2 regions of the Saccharothrix sp. CCNWYY140 genome follow, and region 2 is predicted to be linked to the other one. Evidence: predicted binding sites of a transcription regulator. Region 2 holds the regulator's gene; the other holds the start of a gene.
The links. The regulator HspR, encoded in region 2, represses chaperone genes until heat shock. The targets are predictions, from matches to a motif close to ANNTTGAGTNNNNNNNACTCAANNT.

Region 1: the regulator HspR is predicted to act here: its motif matches at 2,153-2,177, upstream of lon (endopeptidase La).

Annotation. Positions count from the first base shown of each region.
Region 1 is NZ_JBBEGC010000056.1:28,976-37,669, forward strand. Features, by position in the region: gene WBN91_RS23315 (glycosyltransferase) at 50-1,192, shown strand; gene WBN91_RS23320 (YwqG family protein) at 1,173-2,048, opposite strand; gene lon (endopeptidase La) at 2,190-4,538, shown strand; gene WBN91_RS23330 (AMIN-like domain-containing (lipo)protein) at 4,596-5,093, opposite strand; gene WBN91_RS23335 (polysaccharide deacetylase family protein) at 5,181-5,999, opposite strand; gene WBN91_RS23340 (YbhB/YbcL family Raf kinase inhibitor-like protein) at 6,164-6,691, shown strand; gene WBN91_RS23345 (mycothione reductase) at 6,734-8,107, shown strand; gene WBN91_RS23350 (MFS transporter) at 8,163-8,694, opposite strand, start outside.
Region 2 is NZ_JBBEGC010000008.1:100,551-109,244, reverse strand. Features, by position in the region: gene clpB (ATP-dependent chaperone ClpB) at 1-2,530, opposite strand, end outside; gene WBN91_RS07355 (VOC family protein) at 2,662-3,039, shown strand; gene WBN91_RS07350 (VOC family protein) at 3,082-3,462, shown strand; gene WBN91_RS07345 (FAD-binding oxidoreductase) at 3,949-5,052, shown strand; gene WBN91_RS07340 (heat shock protein transcriptional repressor HspR) at 5,222-5,650, opposite strand; gene dnaJ (molecular chaperone DnaJ) at 5,735-6,913, opposite strand; gene grpE (nucleotide exchange factor GrpE) at 6,935-7,639, opposite strand; gene dnaK (molecular chaperone DnaK) at 7,636-8,694, opposite strand, start outside.

The sequences.
Region 1 (8,694 bases), on a different contig from region 2:
GACCAAAGTACTACATCCGAAGTGGCTGCGGGGATGGAAGTCTGATGCCATGCGCGTGCTGTTCACCTGCATCGGCGGTCCAGGCCACCTCAACCCGTTGCTGCCCGTCTCCCGGGCTGTCGCCGATCGCGGGCACGAAGTGCTCTGGGCGACGTCCGGATCGTTGCGCGGCCTGGTCGAGGCCGCCGGATTCCCCTTCCACCAACTGGGTTCCGCACCACCCGACGACGCGCCCGCGACCAGGGGACCGCTGCTCGTGCCCGACGTCCAGCGGTCCGAGGAGGAGGTGCGCGAGGGCTTCACCCGGCGCGGGACGCGGACGCGGTTGCCGCTGGTGCGAGCGCTGGTGTCGGAGTGGCGGCCGGACTTGCTGGTGTGCGACGAGTTCGACTTCGCGACCATGCTCGTCGCCGAAGAGGCCGGCCTGCCGCAGGCGAGCGTGCTGGTGACGGCGGCGGGCGTGCAGATCCGACCGGACGTCGTGGGCGAGCCGCTGCGGGAGATCCGCGCCGACCTCGGCCTGCCCGAGGACCCGGACCTCACGATGCTCGGCAGGCACCTGCGGCTCTCACCGTTCCCACCGTCCTTCCGCGCGCCCGACGCGTGGCTGTCCGGCACCGAGCACGCTTTTCGCCCACCGCTGCCCGACCCCGCCACACCGCGACCGCACGACCGCCCGCTGGTCTACTTCACGCTCGGCACCGAATTCGCCCTGGAGTCCGGCGACTTGTTCGAGCGCGTGCTCGCCGGGCTGCGCGACCTGCCCGTCCGCGTGCTCATGACCGTGGGACGGCATGTCGACCCCGCCGAGTTCGGCCCGCAGCCCGACCACGTCCGGATCGCCCGGTACGTGCCGCAGGACGAGGTGCTCGCGGACTGCGCCCTGGTCGTGTCGCACGGCGGTTCGGGCACGGTCGTCGGGGCGCTGGCGCACGGCAAACCGATGGTGCTGACCCCGATGGGAGCCGACCAGCCGATGAACGCCGAGCGCTGCACTGCGCTGGGCGTCGGCCGCGCGCTGGACCCGGTCACGGCCACCCCTGCCGAGGTTCGCGCCACGGTGGCCGAGGTGCTCGGCGACCCCGCGTACCGCTTGTCCGCCGAACGCCTGCGTGACGAACTGGCCGCGCTCCCCGGACCCGACCACGCCGCGGTCCTGCTCGAAGGCCTGGTCAGCCGCACTGCCAGGTGAACCGCGCCGCCCCGAAGTCCCGCGCCGCCAGGTCTTCCGGGCGGATGAGCCAGTACAGGGTGCCCACGTCGCCCCAGCGCAGGTCGGCCTCCTGGTCGCTGTCGATCTGGGCGAGCAGCGTCCAGCGCCGTGCTTCCTCCACCACGCTCTCCCACGCCACGCCCGGACCCAGCTCGCTCTGGGCGACGTCCGTCTCGGCCGGGTTCTGGATCGGGAGGGCGTGCCCGCCCACCTGGTGCGACGGGTGGGACCTCAGGCTCCTCAACGCGCGGGCGAAGTCGTTGCCGTTGCGGTGGTCGTCCAGGAAGTCGAGGTCGTCCTCCGACAGGTCACGGCACAGCGCGCGGAACTCCGGGTGGTACCAGTCCGGGCCGGTGGCCTCCACGGTCGCGACCAGGGGCGCGTAGTCGTAGGGCTCGATGTCGAGCGGGGTGTCGTGTTCGACGACTTCGGCGTCGGCCGGCACGTACAGGACCCGTGCGCCCGCTTGGGTTTCCGGGTCCCAGGCGCCGACTGTGGGCGGCCGGTGCGGGGTGTTGTCGAGGTAGGCGGACTCGGGGTCGTAGTAGAAGAACAGCAGCGTGCCGCTGTCCGGCAGCGCGATGTCCACGCTGTTCGCGGGCAGGCGTCCGCAGTCGATCGACGCCACGAAGTTCAGCGACCCCTCGCCCTCCCACTCGGGCCAGGCCACGTCGGCGGGCAGCAGCGGCTCACCGCCGAGGTGACCGACCTGCCGGCCGCCGTCCCGGACCCGCAGCCGGACGCCGGGACGGATGAGGGAGGTCCACCGCTCGGCCACGGCCGGCGGCAGGTGGCGGCGGGCGACGGTCGCCAGGCGGGCTTCGCGGGTGGGCATGGCACGGATTCTGTGCGAGGAACGTTGACCGGGAGGCGGGTTTTCGCGGTGCCGGCCCCATCGCTCAGAGCGAACGCCACGGGGAAACAATCCCGCGCTCATGTTGGTTGAGCCCATCAGACTCAACTTTGGAGGATCGACATGGGCGAGACGTTGGCGCTTCCGGTGCTGCCGCTGGACGACGTGGTCGTGCTGCCCGGCATGGTCGTCCCGATCCGGCTGACCGGCTCGGACGCCGCGGCCGAGGCGCGTGCCGCCGTCGAAGCCGCCTCCGCCGCGGGTGGGGAAGCACGGGTGCTGCTGGTGCCGCGGCTGGACGGGAAGTACGCGAAGGTCGGCACGCTGGCCGTCGTGGAGCAGGTCGGGCGGTTGTCGGGCGGGGAGCGCGCGGCGGTCGTGCGCGGCACGGACCGGGTGCGGATCGGGACCGGCACGACCGGGCCGGGTGCGGCGCTGTGGGTCGAGGCGACGGTGGCCGACGAGCCGCCCGTCCACGACCGCACCCGCGAGCTGGCCCGCGAGTACCGCGCGCTGGTCACCACCATCCTCCAGCAGCGCGGCGCGTGGCAGGTCGTGGACTCGGTGCAGCAGGTGGACGAGCCGTCCGCGCTGGCCGACCTCGCCGGCTACGCCTCCTACCTGTCCGACGAGCAGAAGATCTGGCTGCTGGAGACCAGCGACGTCGCCGAGCGGCTGGAGAAGCTGCTGGAGTGGGGTCGCGAGCACCTGACCGAACTGGACGTGGCCGAGACGATCCGCAAGGACGTCAAGGAGGGCGTGGAGAAGCAGCAGCGCGAGTTCCTGCTGCGCCAACAGCTCGCCGCGATCCGCAAGGAACTGGCCGAGCTGGACGGCAAGCCCGCCACCGAGGAGCAGGACTACCGGGCCCGCGTCGAGGGCGCCGACCTGCCCGAGCACGTCCGCAAGGCGGCACTGTCCGAAGTGGACAAGCTGGAGCGCACCTCCGACCAGTCCCCCGAGACGGGCTGGATCCGGACGTGGCTGGACACCGTGCTCGAACTGCCGTGGAACGAGCGCACCGAGGAGACCTACGACATCGCGGGCGCGCGGGCGGTGCTCGACGCCGACCACGCGGGCCTGGACGACGTGAAGGAGCGCATCACCGAGTACCTGGCGGTGCGGCGGCGTAGGGCCGATCGCGGCCTCGGTGTCGTCGGCGGTCGGCGCAGCGGTGCGGTGCTCGCCCTGGTCGGTCCGCCCGGTGTGGGCAAGACGTCGCTGGGCGAGTCGGTCGCGAAGGCGATGGGCCGCAAGTTCGTCCGGGTCGCCCTGGGCGGCGTCCGGGACGAGGCGGAGATCCGCGGCCACCGGCGCACCTACGTCGGCGCGCTGCCCGGCCGGATCGTCCGCGCGATCGCCGAGGCCGGCTCGATGAACCCGGTCGTGCTGCTCGACGAGATCGACAAGGTCGGCGCGGACTACCGCGGCGACCCGACCGCGGCCCTGCTCGAAGTCCTGGACCCGGCCCAGAACCACACCTTCCGGGACCACTACCTGGAGGTGGAGCTGGACCTGTCGGACGTGGTGTTCCTGGCCACCGCCAACGTCCTGGAGTCCATCCCCGGTCCGCTGCTGGACCGCATGGAACTGGTGCGGTTGGACGGCTACACCGAGGACGAGAAGGTCACCATCGCCCGCGACCACCTGCTGCCCCGGCAGGTCGAGCGCGCCGGTCTGACCACCGAGGACGTCGCGGTCACCGAGGACGCCCTGCGCAAGCTGGCCGGCGAGTACACGCGGGAAGCCGGCGTGCGGCAACTGGAGCGGTCGCTGGCGAGGGTCCTGCGCAAGGTCACCGCGCGGGCGGCGCTGGACGAGGCGGTGCTGCCGGTGCGCGTCGACGTGCCGGACCTGAAGGGCTACCTGGGTTCGCCGAAGTTCACGCCGGAGTCGGCGGAGCGGACGTCGGTCCCCGGTGTGGCGACGGGGCTGGCGGTCACGGGCGCGGGCGGTGACGTCCTGTTCGTGGAGGCGTCCCTGGCCTCGGAGGGCACCGGCGCGCCGGGTGTCACGCTGACCGGGCAGCTGGGCGAGGTGATGAAGGAGTCCGCGCAGATCGCGTTGTCCTACTTGAAGTCGCACGACGAGCGGGCGGCGGCGCTGGCCGAGCGCGGGGTCCACATCCACGTGCCGGCGGGCGCGGTGCCGAAGGACGGTCCTTCTGCGGGCGTCACGATGACGACGGCGCTGGCCTCGCTGCTGTCCGGACGACCGGTCCGGTCGGACGTGGCCATGACCGGCGAGGTGTCGCTGACCGGCCGGGTGCTGCCGATCGGCGGCGTGAAGCAGAAGCTGCTCGCGGCGCACCGGGCGGGCATCACGACGGTCCTGCTGCCGCAGCGCAACGAGCCCGACCTGGACGACGTGCCCGAGTCGGTGCGGGAGGCGCTGACCGTGCACCTGGTGGCCGACGTGCGCGAGGTGCTGGACCTGGCGCTGGAGCAGGAAGCCGTCGCGGTCGCGGCGTGAGCCGACAGGCGGCAAGGGGGTCCCGGACGGACGGGACCCCCTTGCCTTCGCGGGACGTCAGTGGGCGGCACCGACGTCGATGACCAGACGGGTCGGGCTGCTCAGCAGGAACACGCGGTGCCAGGTCTCCTGGCGCATCCCCAGGCCGATGGTGAGGTTGCCCTCGTAGTCACCCGTGATCGCCACGGCTTGCACGTTGCTCAGGGACGGCGTGGTGAACTGCCGAGGCCCGGTGTAGGTCGGGTTGCCCCACTCGTCGTGCGCGGCGGCCGGGAAGGACCGCACCTCCAGGAAGGTGCTGCCCGGCATCGACACCGGCAGGCCGCTGCCGTCGTAGTAGAGCTGGTCGACACACCGGATGAAGAACTCCGGGCGTGACCCGTTCAGGTCAAGCACGACTCTGTCGAACGTGTCGTGCGCGCCCACCCGGATGTTGGTCAGCTCCGGGACGACGGGGGTCGTGGTTGCCGCCGCGGGCACGGCGGCGCCCACGGCGAGCACCGCCAGGACGAGCACGGCGAATGTGCGGAAGCGACTGCTCAGGTGCCTGATCATGGGGCTGCCCTCCTCGGGCGGAACCCCCGGCTGACTGCCGGGTGCGTCACCTTGAAGGACGTGTCACAGGTCACACGGTTGCGCCGTTCAGGGCTGCGTCGTGGACAGGAAGTCCTCCAGCGGCACCGGCGTCAGGCCGTGGGCCTTGCAGTGCTCCAGGAACGCCAGGAAGTCCTCGACGAACGTGTGCCGGAAGTGCATGAGGACGATGTCGCCCGGCACGAGCTTGTTGCCCGCCTGGAACTGCACGACACCGTCGTTGACCGCCGCCGTCCACATGACCAGCGCCTTGAAGCCGCAGTCGGTGGCCGCCTTGCGGGTGGTGGCGTCGTGGTTGCCGAACGGCGGGCGGAACAGCGTCGGCCGCACCCCGGTCTGCTGCTGGAGGTAGTCGGCGTTGCCGCAGATCTCCTGCTTCTGGAACTCGTAGCCCTTGCCCATGAGGTTCGGGTGGTTCGCGGTGTGGGAGTGGACGGCGGCCTTCGCGTCGTCCTGGAACGCCTTGAAGAACGCGGGCTGCTCGACCACGTGCTTGGTGTTGAGGAACAGCGACGGCCGGGTCTGCGACGACTTCATCAGCTCCAGCGCCGCCGGGTGCCGCACCGCACCGTCGTCGATGGTGATGAACACGTATGGCTTGTCGGTCTGGATGCGCCGGACCACCGGCAGCAACCCGTCCTGACTCGCAGGGACCTTCGCCTGCGGGGTGCCGTACTTGTAGGGGTGTTGGAACACCGGCACCGTCGTGCCGCCCGGACCGGGCACCGCCGTGGGCGGGGTGGTCGTGGTCACCGCGGTGCTCGTGGTGGTCGTCGTCGTCGGCGCGGGCAGCGCCTTCGGCTCCGGTGCGCACGCCACGGTGACGGCGGCCAGGGCAGCGGCGACCGCCACGCCGATTCTTCGCATTGCTGGAGTCCCCCCGTGCAGATCCACCGCCGGCGCGGCGGCCCCTGGTATTGGAGACGCTCCGAGCGCTCCTCGGGTTGCGCGGTGATGGTTTCGCAACCAATGTTCACCGGAACGATAGGGTCGGCGGGGTCGAGCAGAACGTTTGTGCGGAGGACCCCCAGATGAGCCTTGAGCGCCCCGTCGCTCCCGACCCCTACTCGTTGCTCCCGGCCGTGGCGTCGTTCGAGGTGACCTCGACCGACGTGCGCGACGGCGAGACCCTGCCCGACGCGCACGTGTACGCCGAGGGCGACACCTCGCCCCAGCTGAGCTGGTCGGGGTTCCCGGCGGAGACCAAGAGCTTCGTCGTCACCTGCTTCGACCCGGACGCGCCGACGCCGTCGGGCTTCTGGCACTGGGTGGCGGTGAACCTGCCGGTGTCGACGACCAAGCTGGACACCGGCGCGGGCGCGTCCGACGACAGCCTGCCCGGTGACGCGTTCCACGTGCGCAACGACTACGGCACCCGCTCGTTCGGCGGCGCCGCGCCGCCGCCCGGCGACCGCGCGCACCGGTACTACTTCGTGGTGCACGCGGTGGACGTGGAGGCGCTGGACGTGACGCCGGACTCGTCGCCCGCGGTGGTGAGCTTCAACCTGGCGTTCCACACGCTGGCGCGGGCCGTCCTCGTCTCGACCTACGCCGCCTGAGGTGCGGGAATGAGTGCCTCGCGTCGTGGGTTGCAGCACGACGTGAGGCACTTCGACCTGGTCATCATCGGCACCGGTTCCGGCAACTCCATCGCGGACGAGCGATTCGCGGACTGGGACATCGCGATCGTCGAGAAGGGGGTGTTCGGCGGCACGTGCCTGAACGTCGGGTGCATCCCCACGAAGATGTTCGTGCACACCGCCGACGTGGCGGCTTCGCCCGCTTCCGGTGGCCGCCTGGGCGTGGACCTGTCCCTGGACGGCGTCCGCTGGACCGACGTGCGGGACCGGATCTTCGGCCGCATCGACCCCATCGCCGAGGGCGGCAGGCGGTGGCGGGCGGAGGAGAACGCCAACGTCACCGTGTACGCGGGGACGGCGCGGTTCGTCGGGCCGAAGACGCTGGACACCGGCACCGGCGAGGTGATCACGGCGGACCGTTTCGTGATCGCGGCCGGCTCCCGCCCGGTGGTGCCGGACGTCGCGGACCTGGCGTCGGTCGGCTACCACACCAGTGACACGGTCATGCGGTTGGACGAGCTGCCGCGGCGGCTGACCATCCTCGGGTCGGGTTTCGTGGCGGCGGAGTTCGCGCACGTGTTCTCGTCGTTCGGCGTCGAGGTGACCGTGATCGCGCGCTCGGACCTGTTGCTGCGCCACGAGGACGCGGAGATCGCCACGCGGTTCACGTCCCTGGCGGCGCAGAAGTGGGACGTCCGGCTGGGCCGCAAGGCCGTGCGGGCGGAACGGGTCTCCGGCGAGGTCCGCCTGCACCTGGAGGGCCCCGACGGCGCCGAGGTCGTCGTGTCGGACGAGTTGCTGGTCGCGGTGGGCCGCCGCCCGAACTCGGACCTGCTGGACCTGGCCGCGACCGGCGTCGAGCTGCACCCGGACGGCCGGATCGTGGTGGACGAGCACCAGCGGACCTCGGTCGAGGGCATCTTCGCGCTGGGCGACATCAGCTCGGAGTACCAGCTCAAGCACGTGGCCAACCACGAGGCAAGGGTCGTGCAGCACAACCTGCTCAACCCGTCGGATCTGAAGGCCTCCGACCACCGGTTCGTGCCGGCGGCGGTGTTCTCGTCCCCGCAGATCGCTTCGGTGGGGTTGACCGAGGAACAGGCGGGCGCGAAGGGCATCCGGTACGTGGCGGCGTCCCAGGCCTACGCGTCGATCGCCTACGGCTGGGCGATGGAGGACACGACCGGCTTCGCCAAGGTCCTGGCCGACCCGTCGACCGGCCAGATCCTGGGCGCGCACATCATCGGCCCGCAGGCGTCGACGGTGATCCAGCCGATCATCCAGGCGATGAGCTTCGGCTTGGACGCCCGCACGATGGCCCGCGGCCAGTACTGGATCCACCCGGCGATGCCCGAGGTGATCGAGAACGCCCTGCTCAACCTGCCGCTGGACTGACGGCCGACGACGAAGGGGCGAGGACCACGCGGTCCTCGCCCCTTCGTCGTTCCGGTCACACCGTGCGCGGACGGCCCGCGATCCAGCCCAGAGCAGTCAGCAGGGCCAGCAGGGCGGCCAAGAGCAGCATGGAGACGGTCCACGTGCCGGTCACGCCGCGCAGGAGGCCGAACGCGAACGGGCCGGCCGCCGAGATCAGGTAGCCGATCGACTGGGCCATCGCGGACAGCCGAGCCGTGTCGGCGGTCGAGGACGTGCGGAGCGAGATCATCACCAGGGCCAGCGGGAACATGCCCATGCCCAGGCCGACCAGCACGACCCACAGCCCCGGAGCCGCCGCGGGCGCCAGGGCCAGGCCCGCGACACCCGCCATCGACAGCACGCCCAGGCCCAGCACCAGACCCGACTGGCTGGGACGACGGGCCGCCAGCGGCGGGACGATCAAGCTCACCGGAACGCCCAGGACCATCGTGATCGCCAGCAGCAGGCCCGCCGTCGTCCGGTCCACGCCGGCGTCGCCCAGGATCTGCGGCAGCCAACCCATGACGGTGTAGGCCAGCAGGGACTGCAAGCCGAAGAAGACGGTG
Region 2 (8,694 bases):
CCGTGTCGCCGTCGCGGACTTCACCCGACAGCAGCTCCTTGGCCAGCTGGTCGCCGATGGACGACTGCACGAGCCGCCGCAGCGGCCGGGCCCCGTACACCGGGTCGAAGCCGTTCAGGGCCAGCCAGTCGCGGGCCGCCGGGGTGACCTCCAGGGACAGCCGCCGCTGTGCCAAGCGCTTGCCCAGGCGTTCGACCTGGATGTCCACGATCGACGTCAGCTCCTCGGTGGCCAGCGAGTGGAACACCACCACGTCGTCCAGCCGGTTGAGGAACTCCGGCTTGAAGTGCCGCCGGACCACGTTCATCACCGCGTCGGTGCGCTGCCGCTCGTCCAGCGCCGGGTCGGCGATGGCCTGTGAGCCCAGGTTCGAGGTCAGCACCAGGATGGTGTTGCGGAAGTCGACCGTGCGGCCCTGGCCGTCGGTCAGCCGGCCGTCGTCCAGGACCTGCAACAACACGTCGAACACGTCCGGGTGGGCCTTCTCCACCTCGTCCAGCAGCACGACGCTGTACGGCCGCCGCCGCACCGACTCGGTCAGCTGGCCGCCCTGGTCGTAGCCGACGTACCCGGGGGGCGCGCCGACGAGCCGGGCCACCGAGTGCTTCTCGGAGTACTCGCTCATGTCGATGCGGACCATCGCCCGCTCGTCGTCGAACAGGAACTCCGCCAGCGCCTTGGCCAGCTCGGTCTTGCCCACGCCGGTCGGCCCGAGGAACAGGAAGCTGCCGGTCGGCCGGTCCGGGTCGGCGACGCCTGCGCGCGTGCGGCGCACCGCGTCGGACACCACCCGCACGGCCTCGGCCTGGCCGACGACCCGCCGCGCCAGCTCCTCCTCCATGCGCAGCAGCTTGGCGGTCTCGCCCTCCAGCAGCCGCCCGGCCGGGATGCCGGTCCACGCCGACACCACGTCGGCCACGTCGTCCGGCCCGACCTCCTCCTTCAGCATCACGGCCGCGTCCTGCGTGGTGCGGGTCGCCGTCTCCAGCTCCTTCTCCAGCGCCGGGATGCGCCCGTAGCGCAGCTCCGCGGCCCGCCCGAGGTCGCCGTCGCGCTCGGCCCGCTCGGACTCGCCGCGCAGCTGCTCCAGCTGCTCCTTGAGGTCGCGGACCTTCTCGATCGACGTCTTCTCGTTCTGCCAGCGCGCGGTCAGCGCGGCCAGGGTCTCGCGCTTCTCGGCCAGCTCGGCGCGCAGCGCGGCCAGCCGCTCCATCGAGGCCGGGTCGGACTCCTTGGCCAGCGCCATCTCCTCGATCTCCAGCCGGCGCACGGCCCGCTCGACCTCGTCGATCTCGACCGGCCGGGAGTCGATCTCCATGCGCAGCCGGGACGCGGCCTCGTCGACCAGGTCGATGGCCTTGTCCGGCAGGAACCGGGCGGTGATGTACCGGTCGGACAGGGACGCCGCCGCGACCAGCGCGGAGTCGGTGATGCGGACGCCGTGGTGCACCTCGTACCGGTCCTTGAGGCCGCGCAGGATGCCGACGGTGTCCTCCACGGACGGCTCGCCGACCAGCACCTGCTGGAACCGGCGCTCCAGGGCGGCGTCCTTCTCGATGTGCTCGCGGTACTCGTCCAGGGTGGTCGCGCCGACCATGCGCAGCTCGCCGCGGGCCAGCATCGGCTTGATCATGTTGCCCGCGTCCATCGCGGACTCGCCGGTCGCGCCGGCGCCCACGATGGTGTGCAGCTCGTCGATGAACGTGATGACCTGGCCGGCGGAGTCGGTGATCTCCTTGAGCACGGCCTTGAGCCGCTCCTCGAACTCGCCGCGGTACTTCGCGCCGGCCACCATCGCGCCCAGGTCCAGCGCCACCACGCGCTTGCCGCGCAGCGACTCGGGCACGTCACCGGCCACGACGCGCTGCGCCAGGCCCTCCACGATCGCGGTCTTGCCGACGCCGGGCTCGCCGATCAGCACCGGGTTGTTCTTGGTGCGCCGGGACAGCACCTGCACGACCCGCCGGATCTCGGTGTCCCGCCCGATGACGGGGTCGAGCACGCCCTTGCGCGCCCGTTCGGTCAGGTCGACGCCGTACTTCTCCAGCGCCTTGTACGTGCCCTCCGGGTCCGGGCTGGTCACCCGCGCCGACCCACGCACCCGCCCGAACGCCTCGCGCAGCGACTCCGGGGTCGCGCCGTGCCGGCGGAGCAGGTCGGCCACCTGGCCACCGTGCTGGGACAGGCCCACCAGCAGGTGCTCGGTGGACACGTACTCGTCGCCCATCTCGGTGGCCAGCTCCTGCGCCCGCCCGAGCACGCGCACGGCGTCCCGGGAGAACTGCGGCGCGGACACGCTCGCCCCGCTGGCCGCCGGCAGGGACCGGCTGAGCTGCTCCAGCTCCTTGTGCACCTGCTTCGGGTCGGCGCCCACGGCCGACAGCAGCGGCGCGGTCAGCCCGTCGCCCTGCGCCAGCAGCGCGCCCAGGAGGTGGACCGAGGTCACGTCCGGGTTGCCCGCGATCGTCGCCGCCTGCACCGCCGCGGACACGGCCTGCTGCGTCTTCGTGGTCGGGTTGAAAGCGTCCATTCCTCACCTCGGTCGCGTGTTCCGGCGCACCACCGGCTACCACTCAGCTCAACGTCAGAAAAGTTGAGTCCGTTCCACTCAACCTAGCCCAAGTGCTGTGACGCCCGCCACGAAGTCCTAGCGTCAGTGCCATGACCGTCAAGCTGAACCACACGATCGTGTCCGCCCACGACCCCCGCGCCACCGCCGACTTCCTCACCGAGGTCTTCGGCTTCGCCCCCGCCACGCCTTACGGCCCGTTCCTCGTCGTGGCCACCGACAACGAGGTGTCCCTCGACGTCATGGCCGTCGAAGGCGACATCACCCCGCAGCACTACGCGTTCCTGGTCGGCAACGACGACTTCGACGCCATCTTCGGCCGCGTCCGGGAGCGCGGGCTGCCCTACTGGGCGGACCCGTTCCACCGGCAACCCGGCGAGATCAACACCCACGACGGCGGCCGGGGCGTGTACTTCGACGACCCGAACGGCCACCGCCTGGAGATCATCACCGTCCCCTACGGCGGCTGAAATCGGGTGCGCCCGTCCCGGCGGCCACCTGAAGATCAGCGCATGAGTTCACTCGTGCACCACATCACCGTCGACTGCAAGGACGCGTACGCGCTGGCCACCTTCTGGAGCCAGGTCACCGGCCACCCCGTCTCCGACGAGGACGAGCCCGGCGACCCGGAGTGCCTCGTCGCCCTGCCGGCCGGCCCGGACCTGCTGTTCATCCAGGTCCCCGAGGACAAGACGATCAAGAACCGCATCCACCTCGACCTCCAGCCCGACACCACCCGCGACGAGGAGGTCGAGCGCCTCCGGGGCCTCGGCGCGATCGTGGTCGCCGACCGGCGCCGCCCCGACGGCACCGGCTGGGTCGTGCTCGCCGACCCCGAGGGCAACGAGTTCTGCGTGGAACGCAGCGCAGCCGAACGCGCCGCCACGAGCTGACCGTGTCACCCACATGTAGCAGCGTGTTTGTCCACACGCGCACCGCGCTTATCCACAATCCGCAGGTGTGAATCCACAGGCCGAAGCCGATCTCCGCACCGGTGCGGGGAGCGTGCGGCCAACAGGGTGAGACCCCCGCCTCACGCGATCTCCAGTGCCCGTTAAAGGCGTGCTCGGGCGGGGTACTCGCCTCACGGTTGGCCGCAATCCGCAGACCCGGTACAGGTCATCGCGAATGTTCGCCCGATGGGACGAACGCTCCGCGACCGACCGTGATCGCACAGCACTCGAAGGTGGCATCAAGGAGTCAGTCGGCCAGTTGACGGGTTAGCCTCGGTTCGTCGGGGATGGAAGCTTGACGAGGACGATGCGCCTTGCTGACGGCGCTGGAAACGTGGAGACTGCGCCCGGACCATGACTGCGAACGCTGTGTTGAGCCCCATCCCGAGCCCGCCCCACCGAGAACCCCCACCGGGTGTCACCGCAATGGTGCGCCTGATCAGGGAAAGCTGGGCGGTCGTCGAGCCGCGCGCCGAAGAGGTCGCCAAGTTCTTCTACGGAATGCTCTTCAGCCTCGCGCCGGCCACCCGTGAGATGTTCCCGGCGAACATGGAGGTGCAGCGCAGCCGCCTGCTGCGCGCACTGGTCCACGTCGTCCAGATGGTCGACCGACCGGACGACCTGATCCCCTTCCTCCGCCAACTCGGCCGCGACCACCGCAAGTTCGGCGTGGTCAACGTCCACTACGAGTCGGTCGGCACCGCCCTGCTCGCGGCGGTGAAGAAGCACGCCGGCCCCGCGTGGACCCCCCAGGTCGAAATGGCCTGGGCCGAGGCCTACACGATCATGGCCCGCGCCATGCAGGAGGCGGCGGCAGCCGACGACGGCCCCGCCTACTGGCACGCGACCGTGCTCGAGCACCAGCGGGTGAGCTGGGACCTGGCCGTGGTGCGCCTCCAGCCCGACCACCCGGTCGGCTACCGGGCGGGCCAGTACGTGAGCGTGGAAACGCCCCAACGAGCCAGACTCTGGCGCTACTTCTCACCGGCCAACGCCCCGCGCGAAGACGGCATCATCGAGTTCCACATCCGCTCCGTCGAGGGCGGCTGGGTGAGCCGTTCCATCGTCGGCCACACCCAACCGGGCGACGTGTGGCGCATCGGCCCCCCGATGGGCAGGCTCCACGTCGACCGCAAGTCCGGCAACGACGTCCTCATGGTCGCCGGCGGCACCGGAGTGGCCCCGATGCACGCGATCATCGACGAGATGGCGCAGTGGGGCGAAAACCCGAGGACGCACCTCTTCGTGGGCGGCAGGACCCGCGAGGACCTGTACGACCTGGACAACCTGCAACGCTTCGCGATGACCAACCCGTGGCTCACGGTGGTCCCGGTGCTGGAGTCGGACCCGGGCGCACGAGGCGTGGAACAGGGCACCCTGGCCGACGTGGTCACCCGCTACGGGGCGTGGGAGGACCGGGACGTGCTGGTCTGCGGCTCCCCGTCGATGATCCGCGCGACGGTCTCCCGCATGCTCGTGGCCGGCACCCCCCTGGACCGCATCAAGTACGACCCCTTCACCCTGGACTGACCCCCGCACCGGCCTCCAGGGCGGGGAAGCCCTGGAACGGCCCGAGGCATACCGCTTTCACGCGCGCAGCGCGGGCTCTTCCGCTCTGGCACGCGCGAAGCGCGTGCACAACCCAAGCTGGGCTTTTTGCGTCATCCCCGCTACCAGCAGGAACTCACCCCGACGCGGATCAGCGTTTGCGGTTTGGTTTCCAGACCACCAACGCGGTCTCGTGGCGAACCGGTACCAGGTCCCGCCGCAACGAGGCGTGCACGGAAGCCGCCGCGTGCTCGGCCGCCGCCAAAGCCTGGGCCAACTGCTCCGCCAACTCCGACACCTTCGCCCGCAGCGCCCCGACCTCGTTCTCCAGTTCGATGATCCGCTTGATCCCGGCGAGGTTCACCCCCTCCTCCTGGGAGAGCCGCTGAACCTCCCTCAACAGGACGATGTCGCGCATCGAGTACCGGCGACCGCCGCCCGACGTGCGCCCGGGGGAGACCAGTCCCATCCGGTCGTAGGAGCGGAGGGTCTGGGCGTGCAGGCCCGACAGCTGAGCCGCCACGGAGATCACGAAGAACGGGGTGTCCTCATCGGTCCCCGGCGGGAACGGAAACGTCATGTCCACCTCACCCTCACGCCGACCTCACCACCACGCCGAACCCATCACACCAAGACCACCATCACGCCGAACCGGCCCCGGCCCTCACGTCGACCTCTTCTCCACCAACGCGTTGAGGTCGGCCCGAGGGTCGTGCTCCGCGGTGGCCGAGGCGTAGGCCTCCAGCGCCTCGCGGGCCGTCGCGTCCATGTTGTTCGGGATCGCCACCTGCAACGTGATCAACAGGTCTCCGACCTGGCCGTCGCGCTTGGCGATGCCCTTCCCCTTGGCGCGCAGCACCCGGCCCGACGCCGTGCCGGCGGGGACCTTCAAAGTCACCTTGCCGTCCAGCGTGGGCACGGTCAACGTGGTGCCCAACGCCAGTTCGGGGAAGGTCACCGGCACGGTCACGGTCAGGTTGTTGCCGCTGCGGCCGAACACGGGGTCCGGGTTGACGTGCACCCGGACGTACAGGTCGCCGCTGGGACCGCCGTTGCGGCCCGGCTCGCCCTGGCCGCCCAGGCGGATGCGCTGGCCGTCGTCCACGCCCGACGGGATGCGGATGGTGAGCGTGCGCGTCTTGGTGGACACGCCGTCGCCGCCGCACTCCGGGCACGGGTCGTCGATGAGGCGGCCGGTGCCCCGGCAGTCCGCGCACGGCTCGGAGAACGCGAACGCGCCCTGGTTGCGGGTCACCAGGCCCGCGCCGCCGCAGTTGGTGCAGGTGCGCGGCGCGGTGCCCGGTCGCGCGCCCGAGCCCGAGCACGTCGAGCACGTCGACGGGCTGGACAGGCGCATCGGCACGGTCGCGCCGCGGACCGCCTCGGTGAAGTCGATCCGCACGTCGGTCTCGACGTCCTCGCCCCGCCGGGGCCGGGTCGCCGAGCCGGACGTGCCGCCGCGCCGGTTGAACAGGCCGCCGAGCAGGTCGCCCAGGCCGCCCAGGCCGCCCATGCCGCCGGGCTGCTGCCCCGCGCGGCCGAACAGGTCGCCGACGTCGAAGGTGCCGGTGCCCTGCCCGAACCCGCCGGGGAAGCCGCCGCCGCCCGCGAACAGGCGGCGGGCCTCGTCGTACTGCTTGCGCTTGGAGGCGTCCGACAGCACGCCGTACGCCTCCGAGACCGCCTTGAAGCGCGCCTCGGCCTTGGCGTCACCGGGGTTGGCGTCGGGGTGCAGTTCCCGCGCCAACTTCCGGTACGCCTTCTTGATCTCGTCGGCCGAGGCGTCGGAGGAGACGCCCAGCTCCCGGTAGAAGTCCTTCTCGATCCAATCCCGAGCACTCATCCGGACGCCGCCCCCTCTCGCTCAGCCTTGCTGTTCTTCAGTGGACCCGGACGCCCCGGCACCAGACTCGGCACCAGACCCGGACGGCTCGGCCCCGTCACCCGACGCCGCCTCGGCCGCGGGCTCGTGGTCGGTGACCGCCACCAGCGCCGGCCGCAGCACGACGCGCTCGCCGAGCCGGTAGCCGCGCCGCAGCACGGCCGTCACGGTCGGCCCGCTCACGTCGGGCGACGTGCTGTGCTGGACCGCCTCGTGCACGGTGGGGTCGAACTCCTCGCCCTCGTGCCCGAACGGCTCCAGCCCGGACCTGGTCAGCGTCGCGACCAGCTTGTCCGCGACCGCCTTGAACGCGCCGGTCAGGTCGCCGTGCGCGTCGGCCCGCTCCACGTCGTCCAGGACGGCCAGCAGCTCGTTGATCACCTGGGCCTTGGCCGAGGCGATCACCAGCTCCTTGTCCCGCTCGACGCGCTTGCGGTAGTTGGCGTACTCGGCGGTGAGGCGCTGGAGGTCCGCGGTCCGCTCGTCGAGCTGGGCCTTCAGCTCGGCGGCCGGGTCGACCTCCGCGGGCGGCTCCGCCTCGGGGGCGGCGTGCCGGCCGCCCTCGGCCGGGGTCTCGTCCACGGGCGTCTCGGCGTCCGCGGCCGGCGTGCGCACCTCACCCGTCTCCGGGTCGATGCGCCGCCGGTCCCGCACCACCACGTGCGGCTGCTCCTCGGGCTGGGTCACTTCTTCTCGTCCTCGTCCACGATCTCGGCGTCCACGACGTCGTCGGCCTTGGCGTCACCGGCGCCCGGCGCGGAGGCGCCGTCACCGGCCGTCGCGCCCGCGGTGGGGGCGTTGGCGTACATGGCCTGGCCGATCGCCTGCGACTCGGTGGCCAGCTTCTCCACCGCGGTGCGGACCTTCGCGATGTCCGTGCCCTTGAGGGCCTCGTTGGTCTCGTCGATCGCGGCCTTGACCTTGTCCTTGACCTCGGCCGGGATCTTGTCGTCGTTCTCCTTGACGACCTTCTCGGTCTGGTAGACCAGCGTCTCGGCCTGGTTGCGGACCTCGGCCTCGTCGCGGCGGCGCTTGTCCTCCTCGGCGTGCGCCTCGGCGTCCTTGATCATGCGGTCGATGTCGTCCTTCGGCAGCGCGGAGCCGCCGGTGATCGTCATCCGCTGCTCCTTGCCCGTGCCCATGTCCTTCGCGGACACGTGCACGATGCCGTTCGCGTCGATGTCGAAGGTGACCTCGATCTGCGGGACGCCGCGCGGGGCGGGCGGCAGGCCGGTCAGCTCGAACATGCCGAGCTTCTTGTTGTCCGCCGCGAAGTCGCGCTCGCCCTGGAAGACCTGGATCTGCACGGACGGCTGGTTGTCGTCGGCCGTGGTGAAGATCTCGGACCGCTTGGTCGGGATGGTCGTGTTGCGCTCGATGAGCTTGGTCATCACGCCGCCCTTGGTCTCGATGCCCAGGGACAGCGGGGTGACGTCGAGCAGCAGGACGTCCTTGACCTCGCCCTTGAGGACACCGGCCTGGAGGGCCGCGCCGACCGCGACGACCTCGTCCGGGTTCACGCCCTTGTTCGGCTCACGGCCGCCGGTCAGCTCCTTGACCAGCTCGGCCACGGCCGGCATGCGGGTGGAACCGCCGACCAGCACCACGTGGTCGATGTCGCCGACGGAGATGCCGGCGTCCTTGATCACGTTGTTGAACGGGGCGCGGGTGCGCTCCAGCAGGTCGTTGGTGATGCGCTGGAACTCGGCCCGGGACAGCGTCTCGTCCAGGAACAGCGGGTT